DNA from 3 places in the Streptomyces sp. AgN23 genome. Region 1 is predicted to be linked to each of the others. Evidence: riboswitches for the same ligand, from Rfam matches in the RefSeq annotation. Region 1 holds a riboswitch; each other region holds the start of a gene.

Region 1 (5,763 bases):
GAGGACTCCTCCGAGAGGAGCCGGCGCGGCAGCCATCTGCGGACCTGGTCGCTGAGCATGGAGTCGGGGAAGGACGCGGTGACTCTTCCGCAGGAGTCCCTGAGCCGTTGGAACGCGGACGGCAGCGGTTCGCTCCTGGAAGTGGCCGTCGATCCGCGCCACCCGGACCGCCCGGTGATCACCGACGGTACGCCGCCACGCGCGGTCCACGACGGCAAGGTGCTGCGCGATGAGAAGTATCCGGCCGGTATCAACGGCGCCAACGAGAGCTACTTCGAGGATCCTCCGGCCGGGGCCCCGGAGCTGCGCGCCTATCTCGCCGTCTGGTCCCCGGGCGCGGACCGCGACCCGGCGGAGCTGATCTCGGCCATCGAGTCGTTTCTCGCGGTGTGGACTCCCGGTCCGCGCCAGCGGGCGGACATCGTCACCCTGCTGTCCCGGATCGAGGGGCTGCGCCCGGCGGGCAAGGTCATCGACCGGCTCGGCCGGGAGGGGCAGGCGTTCCGGTTCACCCCCGCTTCCGCCGGGATGCGGAAGCTGATCGTCCTCGATCCGGACGACGGCAGCGTGCTGGACGTCGAGGAGACCGTCACCCGGGACGATCCGGAGTACAGGCTGAAGGCGGGCGACGTGATGTCCTACAAGGCGTGGGTGTCCTGATCGGGCGGACGCGAGGGCGCCGAGCGGGCCACGGGCCGAAGCGGAGACACGTCAGTCGCCGTCCCGCTGGCAGTGGGGGCACCACAGGCTGGTCCGCCCCGCGATCCGGCCGCGGCGCAGCGGATGGCCGCAGCGGGGGCAGTGCGGGTCCGGGTCGTCGCGCTGTCCGGTGAGCCAGTCCGGGTCGTCCGGCACCCGCTCCGCCCGCACCGAGGCGCGCAGCACCTCGCGTATCGCGGTGTGGAGCCGTTCGCGCTCGTCGTCGGCCAGCGCGTTGGCCGGCCGCCGCGGGTGGATCCGGGCCCGCCACAGGATCTCGTCGCCGAGCAGGTTGCCGAGCCCGGCGATCACGGTCTGGTCGGTCAGGGTGGCCTTGACGCGTCCGCGCCGCCCCGCCAGCAGCCGGTCGAGATCGGCCCGGCTCAGGGAGAGGGCGTCCGGGCCCTGATCGCCGAGGATCCGGTCGACGTCGGCGTCGGTGGCGGCGAGCCAGATGCCCTGAAGTTTGCGCTGGTCCTCGTAGCCGAGGCGGTGGCCGTCGTCGAGGTCGAAGGCGACGCGCTCGAACCGGCCGGCCGGTTCGGATTCCGCCCCGCAGACCAGCCGCCCGGTCATGCCGAAGTGCACCACGACCGTGGGCCCGTCGGTGGGGGCGATCAGCCACTTGCCGTGGCGGCGCGGTGCGGCGAAGCGGCGGCCCTTGAGATCGCGCTTCAGCCGCCGCGCGGTCACCCCGTGCAGCACCCCCGCATCGGCCACCTCCGCCCGCTCGACGCGGTGGCCCTGGGCGCAGGAGGCCAGCGTTCGCCGGAACCCCTCGACATCCGGTAGCTCGGGCATAGCGTCAGGCTACGCCCGGGGCCTCCGTCGCGCGTTACGGAGAACCACCCCCTTGGGGGCTTTCATCAGATAAAGTCCAAGTTATGCGATTCATGCGCTTCGCCCCGGGGGCGAGCGGTCGCAGCCATACGCTGTTCGCGGTCATACGGTGTCTGCCGTTCCTGGTCCTGGCGGCGGTGCTCAGCATTGAGCTCTCCCCCGCGCACACCCTCTACACCGGCCCCCTGCTCTCCCCGGCGCCGGCGCTGGCGGCGGTGACCATGGGGCCGTTCGGCACCGGCGGTGTGGCGCTGGCGGCCACCGCGGTGAGCGCGATCACCGCCACCCACAACGGCGTGTGGGGCACCGAGGTGGTGTACGCGAATCTGCTGGCCCTGCTGGTGGTGGCGGTGGCGAGCGTGGCGACCAGCGCGGTGCGGGTGCGCCGGGACCGCGAGCTGGCCCATATCCGCCGGATCGCCGAGGTCTCCCAGAACGTGGTGCTACGGCCACTGCCCGCCCGGATCGGTGCCGTGAACACCGCCAGCGTCTATATGGCGGCCGAGCGCGGAGCGCAGATCGGCGGGGACCTCTACGAGGCGATGTGCACCCGCTACGGAGTGCGGCTGATCGTCGGCGATGTGCGGGGAAAGGGGCTGGCCGCGGTGCGGTCCGCCGCGGCCGTGGTGGGCGCCTTCCGGGAGGCGGTGCACTACGAGCAGGACCTGTCCGAGGTGATGCACCGCTGTGCGGCCGCGCTGGCGCGCGAGTACGAGCTGCTGGACCGCTCCCAGCTCCAGGACCCGCAGGAGCTGGAGGAGCAGTTCGTCACCGTCCTCCTCGCCCAGGTGTCGGACGAGTCGCTGGTCGAGCTGATCAACCGCGGCCATCCGCCGCCCCTGGTGATGCGCGAGCGCAAGGTGCGCTCCCTGGACCCGGCGCGCCCGCTGCCGCCGCTCGGCCTGGAGGAGTTCCTCGGCCCTCCCCCGATCCGCGCCGAGACCTTTCCGTTCCTCCCCGGTGACCGGCTGTTGCTGCACACCGACGGCGTGGTCGAGGCCCGCAACCACTACAACGAGTTCTTCCCGCTGCACCGGACCATGGAGACGCTGGACGGCGCCACCCCGGGCGAGTACCTGGACCGGCTGCGCCACGCCCTGGTCCGGCATGCCGAGGGACGGCTGGCGGACGACGCGGCCATGGTCCTCATCGAGCGCGCCATCGGCGGCACGCGGCGGCCGTTCCCCTGAGCGGGCATCCACCGTGCCGTCGGCCCGTGTTGGCCACTTCGGCATGGGTTGACGCCCTCGCGGAGCGCGACGACACTGTCAGGGACGGTCACGATTGTCAGCGCCCACCGTGCGGAACCCCCGCTCAGATGGGTCATCGGCCCCGGCTCGCTGACAGGCAACCCTTCTCCCGCGACGGGGTGCCCCCGGGTGACGACCAGGTTCCGTCGGCGTGGACGGGACAAGCGCGGTCTCGCTGCCTCGCGAGCCCCCGATGATGGGATCGGTGAGATGCCCAGGACCGACAGCGACGGGGACGGCGCCCGTCGGCGTCCCCGGCCGTGGTCCCCGCTCCGCCGTCTTCACCTCCTGACCAGGCGTCTCCACATCGACCTGCTGCGCATCTGCAGCGCCGCCAGTCCAGCCGTCTGAATCGACGCGGTCACCGAGCGCGGCCCAGCGCGCCGGGGTCGGGGATCTCCCGGCACCCTCCCGGCGAACGCGCCACGCTGGCTTCCCTTCCGTCGCGCCATCGGCGCCGCCCAGACCGGCGGGCCGGGGCTCCGTCCTTGCCTTGGAGAGCCATGTCCGAGACGTTTCCGATCAGTTCAGGTCCTGCCGCTCTTCTCGATCCCGACCCCTGCCCGCCCGGCCCCCGGATCGCCCCGCCCGCTGCGCCGCACCGCTTCCGCAGCCGCATCGGCGTCGACCTCGCCGGTGGCTTCTATCCGGTGCCGCATCGGTATCGGCTCTACCTCTCCGCGAGCTGTCCGCTCTCGCTGCGCGTCTCGATCACCCTCGATCTGCTCGGGCTGCGGGACACCGTCGCCACCACCCTCGTCGGCCCCCCGGACGACACCCCCGAAGCGTTCGCCGCACTGCGCGGGGCCTACGAGGCCACCTGGCACCGCTACGGCGGACCGGTGGACGCGCCTGCCCTCTGCGACGGCTGGACCGGGCGTGTCGTCAGCAACCACACGCCCGACATCCTGCGCGACCTCGCCGGCCAGCTGAGCAACCATGGCGGACCGGGGCGTCCCCGGCTGCGCCCGGCGCCCCGCGCCACGGACATCGACGCCCTCCGGGAACTCCTCGACGAGGACATCACCCACGCCGCGTGGCAGGCCTGGACGGCGCACGAGGCGCAGTGCCGGGACGTCTCGCTGGAGCGGCTGCTGACCGCCCTCGGCCGGCTCGACCGCAGGCTGGCTGTCGCACCGTACGCACTGGGCGACGAGCTGACCGCCGCCGATGTGGACCTGTGGGTGGCCCTCGTCCAGCTCGACACCGAGCACCGGCTCCACCTGGACGCCGACGCGGCCCAGCGGGTCTCCCGCCATGAGCAGCTGCGCGCCTATGTGCGGCGGCTGCACGACCATCCGGCCTTCCACACCACGATTCCGGAGGCCCTCCAGGACGACGTGTCCTGAGCGTGCGTCCCGGACCAGGCGCCCTGTCCGGCGGCTCGGCGCAGGACAGGGCGGCCCGACTCAGGACAGGCCGGCCCGGCTCAGGACAGGGCGGCCCGGGCGTCGCCGAACTCGCTCATCGCCCCGGACACGATGGCCTCCAGCCGGGCGTGGTGGGCGCCGCGCCAGTAGACCCGCTCGCAGACCGTGCAGCGGGCGAAGACCTCATACGTGCGCCGGGTGCCGTGCTGGAGCAGCTCCCGGACCGACTCCTTGTCGGCGTCCTCCAGCGGGCCGTTGCAGGCGGTGCAGCGGGTCCAGGGCGCCAGGCTCGGGGTGAACCGGCCGAGGACGTCCCGCAGTTGCTCATCCGGGCGGTCGCTGTAGACATACGCCCCGGCCCACAGCTCACGGCGGCGCAGCAGCCCCCGGTCGCGGGAGAGCAGCACCCGGCGCTGGGCGGCGGAGCGCGCGGCCAGCTCAGGGTCGCCGATGTCCTCGCTCTCGTACGCGGCGTCCACGCCCAGCAGCCGCAGTCGGCGCGCGAGCGTGCCCAGGTGCACATCGAGCAGAAAGCGCAGCGGCGCGCCCGGCACCCGCTGCGGGCGGACGACCGGATGGACCTCCACGGTCTCCCCCGCGCTCGGCAGATGCGAGACGCCGGTCTCCTCGCCGTTCACCACCAGCCGGCCGACCTCGGTGAGCGGGACCCCGAGCGACTCGACGACATGGCCGAGGGTGGAGGCGCCGTCGGTGACCACGGCCGTCCAGGGTCGGCGCCGCTCCTGGACGGCGAAGAATCGCAGTTCAGGAGCGAGGCTGAGGTGAATCTCGGGTCCGTTCACACCGCCAGCATGCCAGGCGCGCCCGGCCCGAGGCGACGGCGTTTCGGGTCCGCCCCCGGGCTTGACGATCATGGAAGCGGTCACCGGCGGGAACGCGTCGCACCAGGGCCGCGGGCCACGCCCGCGTGATCGTCGGCGGGGGCGTCAGTCCGCCGGTGGGGCCGCCTTGGCCCGGTCGCGCCGCCGCTTGCGGCGCCAGGCCACCATCCGCAGATACTCCTCGTACAGCACCCGGCCCAGCAGCGCGCCGCCGAAGACCACATATCCGACGCCGACCAGCCAGGACTGGACGACCAGGACGGTGCCGACCGGACCGTAGGAGACGGCGTTGGAGGCGATCAGCGGGGAGAACACCAGCTGGGAGAAGACCCGCAGCCCCAGCAGCCCGACGCCGGTGGCCAGCGCGCCGGGCAGCAGGGCGCCCCAGCCGATCCGCCCGCCGAGCAGCAGCCGCTGCGACCACCAGAAGAACAGCACCGTGCCCAGCACCGCCACCAGCACCCGCGAGATGCCGGGCTCCAGATGGGCGGAGAGCAGCAGATAGCAGATCAGCACCACGAACCACACCAGATGGCGCCAGGCGGTGTGCCAGCGGCCGGCCGGAAGCTCCCACACCTTCTCGTAGCCGACCTGCAGCACCGTGCCGAAGCGCAGGCTGAAGACGGCCAGTGTGGCCAGACCGAAGGCGGTGGTGGACTCCAGCGCCTGCTTGGGCGGGGAGAACAGCTCCTGCACCTCGTCCCGTGAGGTCGGGGAGAGCCCGAGGCCCTCGGCCAGCCACTGGGCGAATCCGAGCCGGTT
Region 2 (5,763 bases), 6.0 Mb from region 1:
ATCTCCGTCGGTTCGCTCACCTTCGCCATGCCCGAGGGCATGAGCGAGGAGCAGCACGACTTCCAGACGGAGATCGCCAAGGCGGCCCTGATGCTGGTCCGGCTGCAGCCGGAGAACATCAAGGACAAGCGCGAGCTGGACTGGTCGCACGAGGGCATCGTCGCGTTCTCCAAGATCTGCACCCACGTCGGCTGCCCGATCAACCTGTATGAGCAGCAGACGCACCACGTCCTGTGCCCCTGCCACCAGTCGACCTTCGACCTCTCCGACGGTGGCCGAGTGATCTTCGGTCCGGCCGGTCACGCGCTGCCGCAGCTGCGGATCAGGGCCAACGACCAGGGGTACCTCGAAGCCATGGGCGACTTCCCGGAGCCCGTCGGTCCTGCTTACTGGGAGCGCGGATGAGTACTACAAGCGACAGCGGTGCGCAGCGCCGCGGCAAAGCGCCCGCGGGCGAGCGCGTCGCCGACTGGGCCGATGGCCGGCTGGGCGTCTACAGCCTGGCCAAGGCCAATATGCGCAAGATCTTCCCGGACCACTGGTCCTTCATGCTGGGCGAGGTCTGCCTCTACAGCTTCATCATCATCATCCTCACGGGTGTGTATCTGACGCTGTTCTTCCACCCCAGCATGGAAGAGGTCACGTACCACGGGCCGTACGTCCCGATGCAGGGCGTCAAGATGTCCGAGGCGTTCGCCTCGACGCTCGACATCAGCTTCGAGGTGCGGGGCGGTCTGCTGATCCGGCAGATCCACCACTGGGCCGCGCTGGTCTTCCTGTGCGGCATGTTCACGCACATGATGCGCGTGTTCTTCACCGGTGCGTTCCGCAAGCCGCGTGAGATCAACTGGCTCTTCGGCTTCCTGCTGTTCTTCCTCGGCATGCTGACCGGCTTCACCGGCTACTCGCTCCCCGACGACCTGCTCTCCGGCACCGGTCTGCGGTTCATCGAGGGTGTGTTCCTGTCGATCCCGGTGGTCGGCACCTACATCTCGATGTTCGTCTTCGGCGGCGAGTTCCCCGGGATGGACCTCATCCCGAGGCTCTACCCGGTCCACGTCCTGCTGCTGCCGGGCATCATGCTCGGCCTGCTGGTGGCGCACCTGATCCTGGTCTTCTACCACAAGCACACGCAGTACCCCGGGGCCGGAAAGACCGAGAAGAACGTCGTGGGCATGCCCCTGCTGCCGGTCTACATGGCCAAGGCGGGCGGCTTCTTCTTCCTGGTCTTCGGTGTGATCGCGGTCCTGTCCGCGGTCGCGACCATAAACCCGGTGTGGACCATCGGTCCCTACCGGCCCGACCAGGTGTCCACCGGCGCCCAGCCCGACTGGTACATGGGCTTCGCCGAGGGTCTGGTCCGTGTGATGCCCGGCTGGGAGATCACCGCCTGGGGCCACACGCTCGTCCTGGGCGTGTTCATCCCGATCGTGCTCTTCCCGCTGGTCCTGTTCGCGATCGGGCTCTACCCGTTCATCGAGTCCTGGATCACCGGCGACAAGCGTGAGCACCACATCCTGGACCGCCCGCGCAACGCCCCGACCCGGACGGCCTTCGGTGTCGCCTGGCTGACCGCGTACTTCGTGATGCTGATCGGTGGCGGTAACGACCTGTGGGCCACCCACTTCCACCTGTCGATCAACTCGATCACGTGGTTCGTGCGGATCGGCTTCTTCGCCGGCCCGGTCCTGGCGTTCATCGCCACCAAGCGGATCTGCCTCGGCCTCCAGCGGCGCGACCGCGACAAGGTGCTGCACGGCCGTGAGACCGGCATCATCAAGCGGCTGCCGCACGGTGAGTTCGTCGAGGTCCACGAGCCGCTCGCGCAGGAGCAGCTGCATATGCTGACCCAGCACGAGCAGCCCGAGCCCTACGAGATCGGCCCCGAGACCGACGAGAACGGGGTCAAGCGGAAGGTGACGCCCGCGCAGCGGATCCGTTCGAAGCTCTCCAAGGGCTATTACGGCGAGGACAACGTCATTCCGAAGCCGACCCGCGAGGAGTACCACGAGATCACCAGCGGCCACGGCCACCACTGATCTCCGCCGTACCGCTCTCGCACGTCAGCTGACGCCACAGACCAGGGCCCCGGCCCGGACCACACGGTCCGGCCGGGGCCCTGGTCGTGCTGCCGATAGGCTGGCGGCGGGCCGCTGACGTGCGCGGCCCCTTCCCTGCCCACCCCACGGATCCAGGAGCGGACCATGGACGTTGTGACCCCCGCCGGAGGCGACAGCACCGCGACGGCCCGCACCTGGCCGGACGTACTGACCTCGCTGATCGCCGGCCGGGACCTCGATGCCGACGACACCGCCTGGGCCATGGACCGGATCATGCGGGGCGAGGCCACCGACGCCCAGATCGCCGGTTTCGCGATCGCGCTGCGCTCCAAGGGCGAGACGGTCTCCGAGGTGGCCGGTCTGGTGCGGGCCATGTACGACCACGCCAAGGTGATCGAGGTGCCCGGGGAGACCGTGGACATCGTCGGCACCGGCGGCGACCGCGCCAAGACCGTCAATATCTCCACCATGTCCGCGCTGGTCGTCGCCGGTACCGGCGCGCGGGTCGTCAAGCACGGCAACCGCGCCTCGTCCTCCGCCAGCGGCGCCTCCGATGTGCTGGAGAAGCTCGGCGTCAACCTGGACATCACCCCGGAGCGGGTGGTGGAGGTCGCGGAGGAGGCGGGGATCACCTTCTGCTTCGCGGTGAAGTTCCACCCGTCGCTGCGGCATGTCGCCTCGGCCCGCCGCGAGCTGGGCGTCGCCACCCCGTTCAACCTGCTCGGCCCGCTGACCAACCCGGCGCGGGTGAAGTGCCAGGCCACCGGGGTCGCCGACGCCCGGATGGCGCCCATCATCGCCGGGGTGCTGGCCGAGCGGGGCTCCACCGCGCTGGTCGTCCGCGGTGACGACGGGCTGGACGAACTGACCGTGACCACCACCTCCCAGGTGTGGGAGGTCCGGGGCGGCGCCGTGCGCCAGGAGACCCTCGACCCGCGGGACGTGGGCATCGAGCGGGCCCCCGTGGAAGCCCTGCGCGGCGCGGACGCCTCGTACAACGCCGATGTCGCCCGCCGTCTGCTGGCGGGCGAGCGGGGCCCGGTCCGGGACGCGGTGCTGCTGAACTCGGCGGCGGCGCTGGTGGCGCTCGAACCGGAGCCGGGGGACAAGCCCCTGGCGGAGCGGATCGCGGCGGGTGTCGCGCGGGCCGCCGAGTCGATCGACTCGGGCGCGGCGCGCGACGTCCTGGAGCGGTGGGTACGGGCCACCCACGCCTAGGCGTTGCCCTTACGGCGCCCATGTTCCGTCCGTGTCCTGTCCGGGATGCGGACAGGGTGTGGGCGCCGCCGTACGGCATGGCATACTCCTGCCCAGGTCACGAGTGACAGCGACTACGGCCCCGGCCCGCTGTCCGGCAACCCTCCGTCCGTGGCGGGGTGCCCCGGGTGATGACCAGGCCGCCTGGCAGCGAGGCCGGCGGCAAGCGCGGACCCCTCGCACTAGGGGTCCTGGTGGTCGAGGGAGTTCTTCCGTGATGCAGCGAATGCGCTAGGGCCGAGCGGCCCGTTTTCCCTCCTGTGCTCCGCGCGGTGGTGCCGTGCGTCGAGCGCTTTCCCGCGCCCTGATGGCGGGCTCACCGCCGTCCTCGTGCGCGTTACGCATTCCCACGCCTTCGACCCTCCCGGGAGACTTCGCCATGTCCGCGCGCCCTTCTGCCACCGCCTCCGCCGCCTCCGCCGATTCCGCCGCCTGTGAGCCGCTGCCCGTGCTGGGCAGCGATGTCCTGGTGCCCCTGGTCACCGGCGGCGAGGTGACCTACGCGGCGCTCGACTACGCCGCCAGCGCCCCCGCGCTGCGGCGGGTCTGGGACGACATCGCCGCCTACGCGCCCTACTACGGCAGCGTGCACCGCGGGGCGGGCTACCTCTCGCAGCTGTCCACCGACCTCTTCGAGAACAGCCGTAAGGACGTCGCCGCCTTCCTCGGCTGCCGCGAGGACGACCAGGTCGTCTTCACCCGCTCCACCACCGATTCGCTCAACCTCCTGGCCGCCGTGGCGCCGCGGGGCACCGAGGTCTTCGTCTTCGAGACCGAGCACCACGCCTCGCTGCTGCCCTGGGAGCAGCGGGAGGACGTCACCGTCCGCTACCTCAGCGCCCCGCGCTCCCCGCGGCAGGCGGTGGAGACGCTGGAGCAGGCGCTCGCGGGGCGCGCCAAGGGCCCGGCGCTGGTCTGCGTGACCGGCGCGTCCAACGTGACCGGTGAGCTGTGGCCGGTGCGGGAGCTGGCCGCGGCCGCGCACGCACACGGCGCCCGTATCGTCCTGGACGCCGCGCAGCTTGCCCCGCACCACCCCGTGGACATCGCGGAGGCGGACGTCGACTGGGTGGCCTTCTCCGGGCACAAGCTGTACGCGCCCTTCGGCGCCGGTGTGCTGGCCGGGCGGGCGGACTGGCTGCGGGAGGCCCGGCCGTATCTGGCGGGCGGTGGCGCCAGCCGTAAGGTGACGCGCAGGGACGACGGCGGGGTCGACGTCGAGTGGCACACCACCGCCGCCCGGCACGAGGCGGGCTCGCCGAACGTCATCGGCGTCTACGCGATCGCGTCGGCGTGCAGGGCGCTGACCGAGGCCGGTTTCGAGGGCCTGGTCGCCCGTGAGCGGCGGCTGATCGAAAAGGTGCGGGCGGGGCTGGCCGAGGTGCCCGAGGTGCGGGTGCTCTCGCTCTTCGGCGACGACGCCCCCCGGGTCGGCGTGCTGTCGTTCGTGGTGGAGGGCTGGAACAGCTCCCACTTCGCGGCGGCGCTCTCCGCGGAGTACGGCATCGGCGTACGCGACGGGCTCTTCTGCGCGCATCCGCTGGTCCGCACCCTGCTGGACAGCGAGCCCGACGAGCCGGGCGAATGCGGTGCGCCCGAGGCCGCGCCGGGGGAGCGCTCGCTGAACGCGATCCGGGTCAGCTTCGGGGCGGGCACCCCGGACGAGCATGTCGAGCGGTTCGTCGGCGCCGTGAAGGAGCTGGTACGCGAGGGTGCCCGGTGGAGCTACCGCACCGAGGACGGCCGCTGCGTCCCGGACCGCGGCTGAGCCCGCTGGGCCCCGGGGCTGCTGGGGGCTGAGGGAGCGAGCCGCCGGGCCCCGGGGGATCCGGGGGCTGAGGGCGCCTCTGGGCCCCGCGGATGCCGGGATGCAGGTGCCGGAAGTGTGGCGCTAGCCGTCCAGGCCGATCGCGAACGCCGCCTCGAGGTCGTGCTGGGAGTACGTCCGGAAGGCGATGTGCGTCTCGGTCGAGGCCACCCCCGGCAGCTTGCTGATCTGGCCGGTGATGATGTCCGCGAGGTCGTCGTGCCGGGCCACCCGCACCATCGCGATCAGATCGTGCGCGCCGGTGACCGAGTAGACCTCGCTCACGTTCTCCAGCGCGGCGATTTTCTCGGCGGTCTCCGGAATCCGGTCCACGCTGGTCTTGATGAGCACGATCGAAGTGATCACGGCTGGCTTTCTCCCTCACTCGCCCTGGCTGCGCCGCCCACTCTAGTCGTCCTCCCGAACCGCCCCCACGCGTAGAGAAAGCCGAGCGTGAAGCCCACGAGATGGGCGAGATAGGCGACGCCGGGGCGGTCGTCGGCCTGCCGGGCGGCCAGCCACTGGAGGGCCACCCAGAAGATCAGCACCGCCCAGGCCGGAAAGCGCAGCGGTAGAAAGAACAGAAAGGGAAAGAGACTGGTCACCCTGGCTCGGGGAAACAGCCACAAGAAGGCTCCG
Region 3 (5,763 bases), 4.4 Mb from region 1:
ATGGAAACACCATCGTTGGTGATCGTGGGGGCGCCCCACTTCTTCTCGAGGACGACGTTGCGGCCCTTGGGGCCGAGGGTGACCTTGACGGCGTCGGCGAGCTGGTTCATCCCGCGCTCGAGGCCGCGCCGCGCCTCCTCGTCGAACGCGATGATCTTGGCCATGTGAAGTGGTCCTCCCAAGACGGGGTGGATTGCTCCGGACCGCGCTGGCGCCCGCGACGGACGGCCTGCCTGCCATACGGTTCCTTGCCCCGCATGGCCTGGCGGGCCTCACCGACCCGGTCCTTCTGTCACTCTCAACGTCAGAGTGCTAACGCCAATGATTAGCACTCGGGCCTAGAGAGTGCAAGCGGCCGAAGGCCATCGCTGGGGGGTGGCGGCCGGGTGACGGGTGGGCGCAAGCGGCCGAAGGCCATCGTTGGGGGGTGGCGGCCGGGCGACGGGTGGGCGCAAGCGGCCGAAGGCCATCGCTGGGGGGTGGCGGCCGGGTGACGGGTGGGCGCAAGCGGCCGAAGGCCATCGCTGGGGGGTGGCGGCCGGGTGACGGGTGGGCGCAAGCGGCCGAAGGCCATCGCTGGGGGGTGGCGGCCGGGTGACGGGTGGGCGCAAGCGGCCGAAGGCCATCGTTGGGGGGTGGCGGCCGGGTGACGGGTGGGCGCAAGTGGCCGAAGGCCATCGCCCCCCCCCCACGCACAAACCCCCGTAACGATCAGCGCGGACACGCCGAAGGGTCCGTACCCTGGCCGGGACACGGACCCTTCGGACTGTACTGTTCAGCTGCGTCGCGTCGGCGCGTCAGCCTACGGCCACGCGGACCATGTCGGCCTGCGGGCCCTTCTGACCCTGCGAGATCTCGAACTCGACCCGCTGGCCTTCCTCGAGGGTGCGGTACCCGTCCATCTGGATCGCGCTGTAGTGGACGAACACGTCCGCACCACCGTCGACCGCGATGAAGCCGTACCCCTTCTCCGCGTTGAACCACTTGACGGTGCCCTGAGCCATTCCTAACTCCCCTATTGCTGGCCCTTGCGCAGGACCGCACTCCGCGGACCCGGGTCAGACCTCACCCCCCGGATGTGGGGGGTGTGCGCCGGAACGCGTCGACCGCCGCTGAATGTATCCGTCCCAACGCCCTCTGCAACAGGTCAATCGGACGAGAATTCTGGGCACGGCCGAACGGTTAAAAGTGAGGATTTATGTGAAGTTCGGGCAAGCCGGGCGGGACATAGGGAACCAACCCGGCAATTCGCGCTCACACTTTACGCACAACTTGACGAGTTCTCATATGTGGTTCCGGCCCGGGGGCCATCGGGGAATCCGGGCAACTGTATCGCGATTCCACACACGGAATCGCCCCGTCCGGTTGTCCCCGGACGGGGCGATGCCAAAGGTGAGGAGGGTGGACGCGGGGTCAGCAGCCGCCCGCGACCGCCGGGATGATCGAGATCCCGGCACCGTCCGGGGTCGCCGTGGCCAGGCCGTCGGCGAAGCGGACGTCGTCGTCGTTGACGTAGACGTTGACGAAGCGGCGGAGCTTGCCGGTGTCGTCCAGGACGCGGGCCGCGATGCCCTGGTGGTTCTTCTCCAGATCCGCCAGGACCTCGGCGAGGGTCGCGCCCTCGGCGGGGACCTCGGCCTGACCGGCGGTGTACGTGCGCAGGATGGTCGGGATTCGGACGTTGACGCTCATGCGAGACCAGCCTCTCGGAACGACTCAAGGGTGGGGCGGATGATGGCGGAGGGACCCGTGGTGGGGGCCACCGCGTCGAGGGTCTTGAGGCCGTCGCCGGTGTTGAGCACGACGGTCGTCAGGGACGGGTCGAGCAGACCGTCCTCGATCAGCTTCTTGGTCACGCCGACGGTCACCCCGCCCGCGGTCTCCGCGAAGATCCCCTCGGTGCGGGCGAGCAGCTTGATCGCGTCGACGATCTGCTCGTCGTTCACGTCCTCCACCGCGCCGCCCGTACGGCGGGCGATGTCGAGGACGTACGGGCCGTCCGCGGGGTTGCCGATGGCCAGCGACTTGGCGATGGTCTGCGGCTTCTGCGGCCGGACGACGTCATGGCCGGCCTTGAAGGCGGCGGAGACCGGGGAGCAGCCCTCGGCCTGGGCGCCGAAGATCTTGTAGGGCTTGTCCTCGACCAGACCGATCGCGATCAGCTCCTTCAGTCCCTTGTCGATCTTGGTGAGCTGGGAGCCGGAGGCGATCGGGATGACGATCTGGTCGGGCAGCCGCCAGCCGAGCTGCTCGCAGATCTCGTACGCCAGGGTCTTGGAGCCCTCGCCGTAGTACGGCCGCAGATTGACGTTGACGAAGCCCCAGCCCTCGCCGACCGGGTCGCCGATCAGCTCGCTGCAGAAGCGGTTGACGTCGTCGTAGGTGCCCTCGATGCCGACCAGCTCACCGCCGTAGACCGCGGCCATGACGACCTTGCCGGCCTCCAGGTCGTGCGGGATGAAGACGCAGGAGCGGAAGCCCGCCCGGGCGGCCGCGGCGCCGACCGCGCCGGCGAGGTTGCCGGTGGAGGAGCAGGAGAGCGTGGTGAAGCCGAAGGTGCGGGCGGCCTGGACGGCGATGGCGACGACCCGGTCCTTGAAGGAGTGGGTGGGGTTGCCGGAGTCGTCCTTGATGTGCAGCTCACCGGTGACGCCCAGCTCACGGGCGAGGTTGTCGGCCTTGACCAGCTGGGTGAAACCCGGGTGCAGGCTGGGCAGGTCCGCCACGTCCGCGGGGACGGGCAGCAGCGGGGCATAGCGCCAGATGCTGTTCGGACCGGCCTCGATCCGCCGGCGCAGCTCCTCCGGGTCGCCGGCCGGCAGCTCGTACGCGACCTCCAGCGGCCCGAAACAGACCTCACACGCGAAGATCGGGCCCAGCTCGAACCGCTCACCGCACTCCCGGCAGGACAATGCGATGGCGGGACCGAAGGCACCGGAGGCGTCGGAGGCGGGGGACGCGGTTGAGCTTTCTACTGACTGCACAGCCATGGATGGCGAGGCCCTTTCTCCTCATCTTCCTCGCGACGCATTTCGTCACGAGACGGAATTGGCACCTTCCCGAGCTGGGAGCCTCGCTGCGGAATGCGAGATCAGCTGGAGGGTTGCCGGGGCTTCAACGGGCCGTTCCCTCTGCCCCTCTGGATGAGCGGTATGGCGCCGGGCGGACCCGGGCGTTTGTCAGCACGGCATCATCACGGGCTTCCTCGGTAAACACCGAGGTCGACCCCGACATACGACGGTCTCGTGCGTTGTTCAAGACTGTAACCGAAGGCCCGGATGGTTGAGCTAGCCGTCCGAAGCGCGAGATGAATCACAGGCGACCACGGCAGGGAGAGACACAGGTGCTGGAAGAGGTGGAGCGCTGGCTGAAGCACCGCTCCTGGTCGGCCGACGACCGGCCGCTGGACCGCCTGCTGGACGCGAAGCGGGCCACGGCGACGACCCTGAGCGTCGTCCTGCCCGCCCTGAACGAGGAGGCCACGGTCGGCGAGATCGCCGCGACGATCCGCCGGGAGCTGATGAGCGAGGCGGCGCCGCTGGTGGACGAGCTGGTGGTGCTGGACTCCGGCTCGACGGACCGCACCGCCGAGGTCGCCGCGGCGGCGGGCGCCACCGTCGTCCCCCGCGACTCGCTGCTGCCCCGGCTGCCCGCGCTGCCGGGCAAGGGCGAGGTGCTGTGGCGGTCCCTGCTGGCCACGCGCGGCGACATCATCTGCTTCGTCGACGCCGACCTGCGGGAATTCGATCCGCGCTTTGTCTCGGGGATCGTCGGTCCGCTGCTGGCCGACCCCGCGCTGCAGCTGGTGAAGGGCATGTACGACCGCCCGCTGGGCGACGTGGCGGGCCAGGGCGGCCGGGTCACCGAGCTGGTCGCCCGCCCGCTGCTGAATCTGCACTGGCCCCAGCTGGCCGGATTCGTCCAGCCGCTGGGCGGTGAGTACGCGGCGCGCCGCACGCTGCTGGAGCGGCTGCCCTTCCCGGTCGGCTACGGGGTCGAGCTGGGGCTGCTGGTCGACGCGCTGCACACGGTGGGTCTCGACGCGCTCGGCCAGGTGGACATCGGGGTGCGCAAACACCGCCACCAGGACGGGCTGGCGCTCGGCCGGATGGCGGCCGCGATCTACCGCACCGCGCAGCTGCGGCTGGCCCGGGGCCATTTGGTGCGGCCGCGGCTGACCCAGTTCGACCGGGGCGAGACCGGCTTCGAGCCGCGCACCACGGACGTGGACACCGAGGAGCGGCCGCCGATGATCGAGATACCGGAGTACGCGGAGCGGCGCGCGGCGTGATCGCCCCCGGGGTATCACGCGACAGCCCCCACGGGCGGGAACAGGCCGCCCCATACCGCCTACGGGGCAAGAAACCGTACGTACGTTTGCGCGGGGTCTCGGCTGGCTAGGCTCGCGACATGGCAGTTCCGCGCACCGCTCCGATCCTGGTCGCGTCCAACCGCGGTCCGGTCTCGTACACCCTGGGCGAGGACGGCTCGCTCACCGCCCGGCGCGGCGGTGGCGGGCTGGTCTCCGGCCTCAGCGCCATCGGCCCCGACGCGAACGCGGTGTGGGTGTGCGCGGCGCTCGGGGAGGGTGACCGCGCGGCGGCCCGGCGCGCCGGGGACAGCCATCTGAACCCCGGTGACACCGGCGGCCAGCAGGTGCGGATGCTCGACATCGCACCGGATGTCTTCGCCGCCGCGTACAACGGCATCGCCAATTCGGTGCTGTGGTTCATCCACCATCTGCTCTACCAGACCCCGGTCGAGCCGGTCTTCGACGCGGAGTTCGCCGACCAGTGGGCGGCCTACGAGGCATATAACGCGGCCTTCGCGGACGCGCTCGCCGAGGAGGCGGTGGACGAGGCCGCCGTCCTGGTGCAGGACTACCACCTGGCGCTGGTGCCCGCGATGCTCCGCGAGCGCCGCCCCGATCTGCGGATCGGTCACTTCTCGCACACCCCCTGGGCCCCGCCGGACTACTACCGGCTGCTGCCGGACGAGGTGGCGGCGGGTGTGCTGCGCGGCATCCTCGGCGGCGACCGCGCCGCGTTCCTCACCGAGCGCTGGGCCGGTGCCTTCGCCGACTGCTGCGCGGCCGTGCTGGGCGCGGAGATCGTCCGGGACGGCGACGGCGACGGCGACGGTAATGGCGACGGCGCGGCGACGGCCGTGCGCTTCGAGGGGCGGGAGACCCGGCTGGGCGTCCACGGCCTCGGTGCGGACGCGGACTTCCTGCGGCAGCGGTCGCGGCAGGCGGATGTGGACGAACGGCTGACCAGTCTGCGGGCGCAGATCGGACCGGGCCGGAAGTCGATCGTCCGGGTGGACCGCACCGAGCTGTCCAAGAACATCGTGCGTGGGCTGCTGGCCTACCGGCGGCTGCTGGAGACCCACCCCGAGTGGCGCGAGCGCGTGGTGCACGTGGCCTTCGCCTACCCCTCCCGCCAGGACCTCGCGGTCTACCGCGACTACACCGAGCGGGTGCGGCGGATCGCGGAGGAGATCAACGCCGAGTACGGCACGGAGGGCTGGACCCCGGTCGCCCTGCATGTGAAGGACGACTTCGCACGGTCGCTCGCGGCCTACCGACTGGCGGACGTGGCGCTGGTCAACCCCATCCGGGACGGGATGAACCTGGTGGCCAAGGAGGTCCCGGTGGTCTCCGAGCGGGGATGCGCGCTGGTGCTGTCGCGGGAGGCGGGCGCATACGCCGAGCTGGGCGACGACGCGCTGGTGGTGAACCCGTACGACGTGGAGGCCACGGCC

The links. Region 1 has a riboswitch for S-adenosylmethionine ahead of AS97_RS40525 (glutathione S-transferase C-terminal domain-containing protein). Riboswitches for the same ligand answer to the same signal wherever they lie in the genome.
Region 2: another riboswitch for S-adenosylmethionine. It lies ahead of AS97_RS14650 (aminotransferase class V-fold PLP-dependent enzyme); the one in region 1 lies ahead of AS97_RS40525 (glutathione S-transferase C-terminal domain-containing protein).
Region 3: another riboswitch for S-adenosylmethionine. It lies ahead of thrC (threonine synthase); the one in region 1 lies ahead of AS97_RS40525 (glutathione S-transferase C-terminal domain-containing protein).

What each region holds. Positions count from the first base shown of each region.
Region 1 is NZ_CP007153.1:9,354,805-9,360,567, reverse strand. It holds gene AS97_RS40540 (CU044_5270 family protein) at 1-660, shown strand, start outside; gene AS97_RS40535 (DNA-formamidopyrimidine glycosylase family protein) at 712-1,500, opposite strand; gene AS97_RS40530 (PP2C family protein-serine/threonine phosphatase) at 1,584-2,729, shown strand; SAM riboswitch class IV at 2,816-2,962, shown strand; gene AS97_RS40525 (glutathione S-transferase C-terminal domain-containing protein) at 3,293-4,138, shown strand; gene AS97_RS40520 (Mut7-C RNAse domain-containing protein) at 4,219-4,962, opposite strand; gene AS97_RS40515 (ribonuclease BN) at 5,107-5,763, opposite strand, start outside.
Region 2 is NZ_CP007153.1:3,337,092-3,342,854, reverse strand. It holds gene AS97_RS14665 (Rieske 2Fe-2S domain-containing protein) at 1-405, shown strand, start outside; gene AS97_RS14660 (cytochrome bc complex cytochrome b subunit) at 402-2,039, shown strand; gene trpD (anthranilate phosphoribosyltransferase) at 2,205-3,278, shown strand; SAM riboswitch class IV at 3,374-3,492, shown strand; gene AS97_RS14650 (aminotransferase class V-fold PLP-dependent enzyme) at 3,697-5,085, shown strand; gene AS97_RS14645 (Lrp/AsnC ligand binding domain-containing protein) at 5,209-5,490, opposite strand; gene AS97_RS14640 (rhomboid family intramembrane serine protease) at 5,487-5,763, opposite strand, start outside.
Region 3 is NZ_CP007153.1:4,953,330-4,959,092, forward strand. It holds gene groL (chaperonin GroEL) at 1-164, opposite strand, end outside; gene AS97_RS21250 (cold-shock protein) at 798-1,004, opposite strand; gene AS97_RS21255 (MoaD/ThiS family protein) at 1,414-1,692, opposite strand; gene thrC (threonine synthase) at 1,689-2,990, opposite strand; SAM riboswitch class I at 3,009-3,150, opposite strand; gene AS97_RS21265 (glucosyl-3-phosphoglycerate synthase) at 3,344-4,291, shown strand; gene AS97_RS21270 (trehalose-6-phosphate synthase) at 4,411-5,763, shown strand, end outside.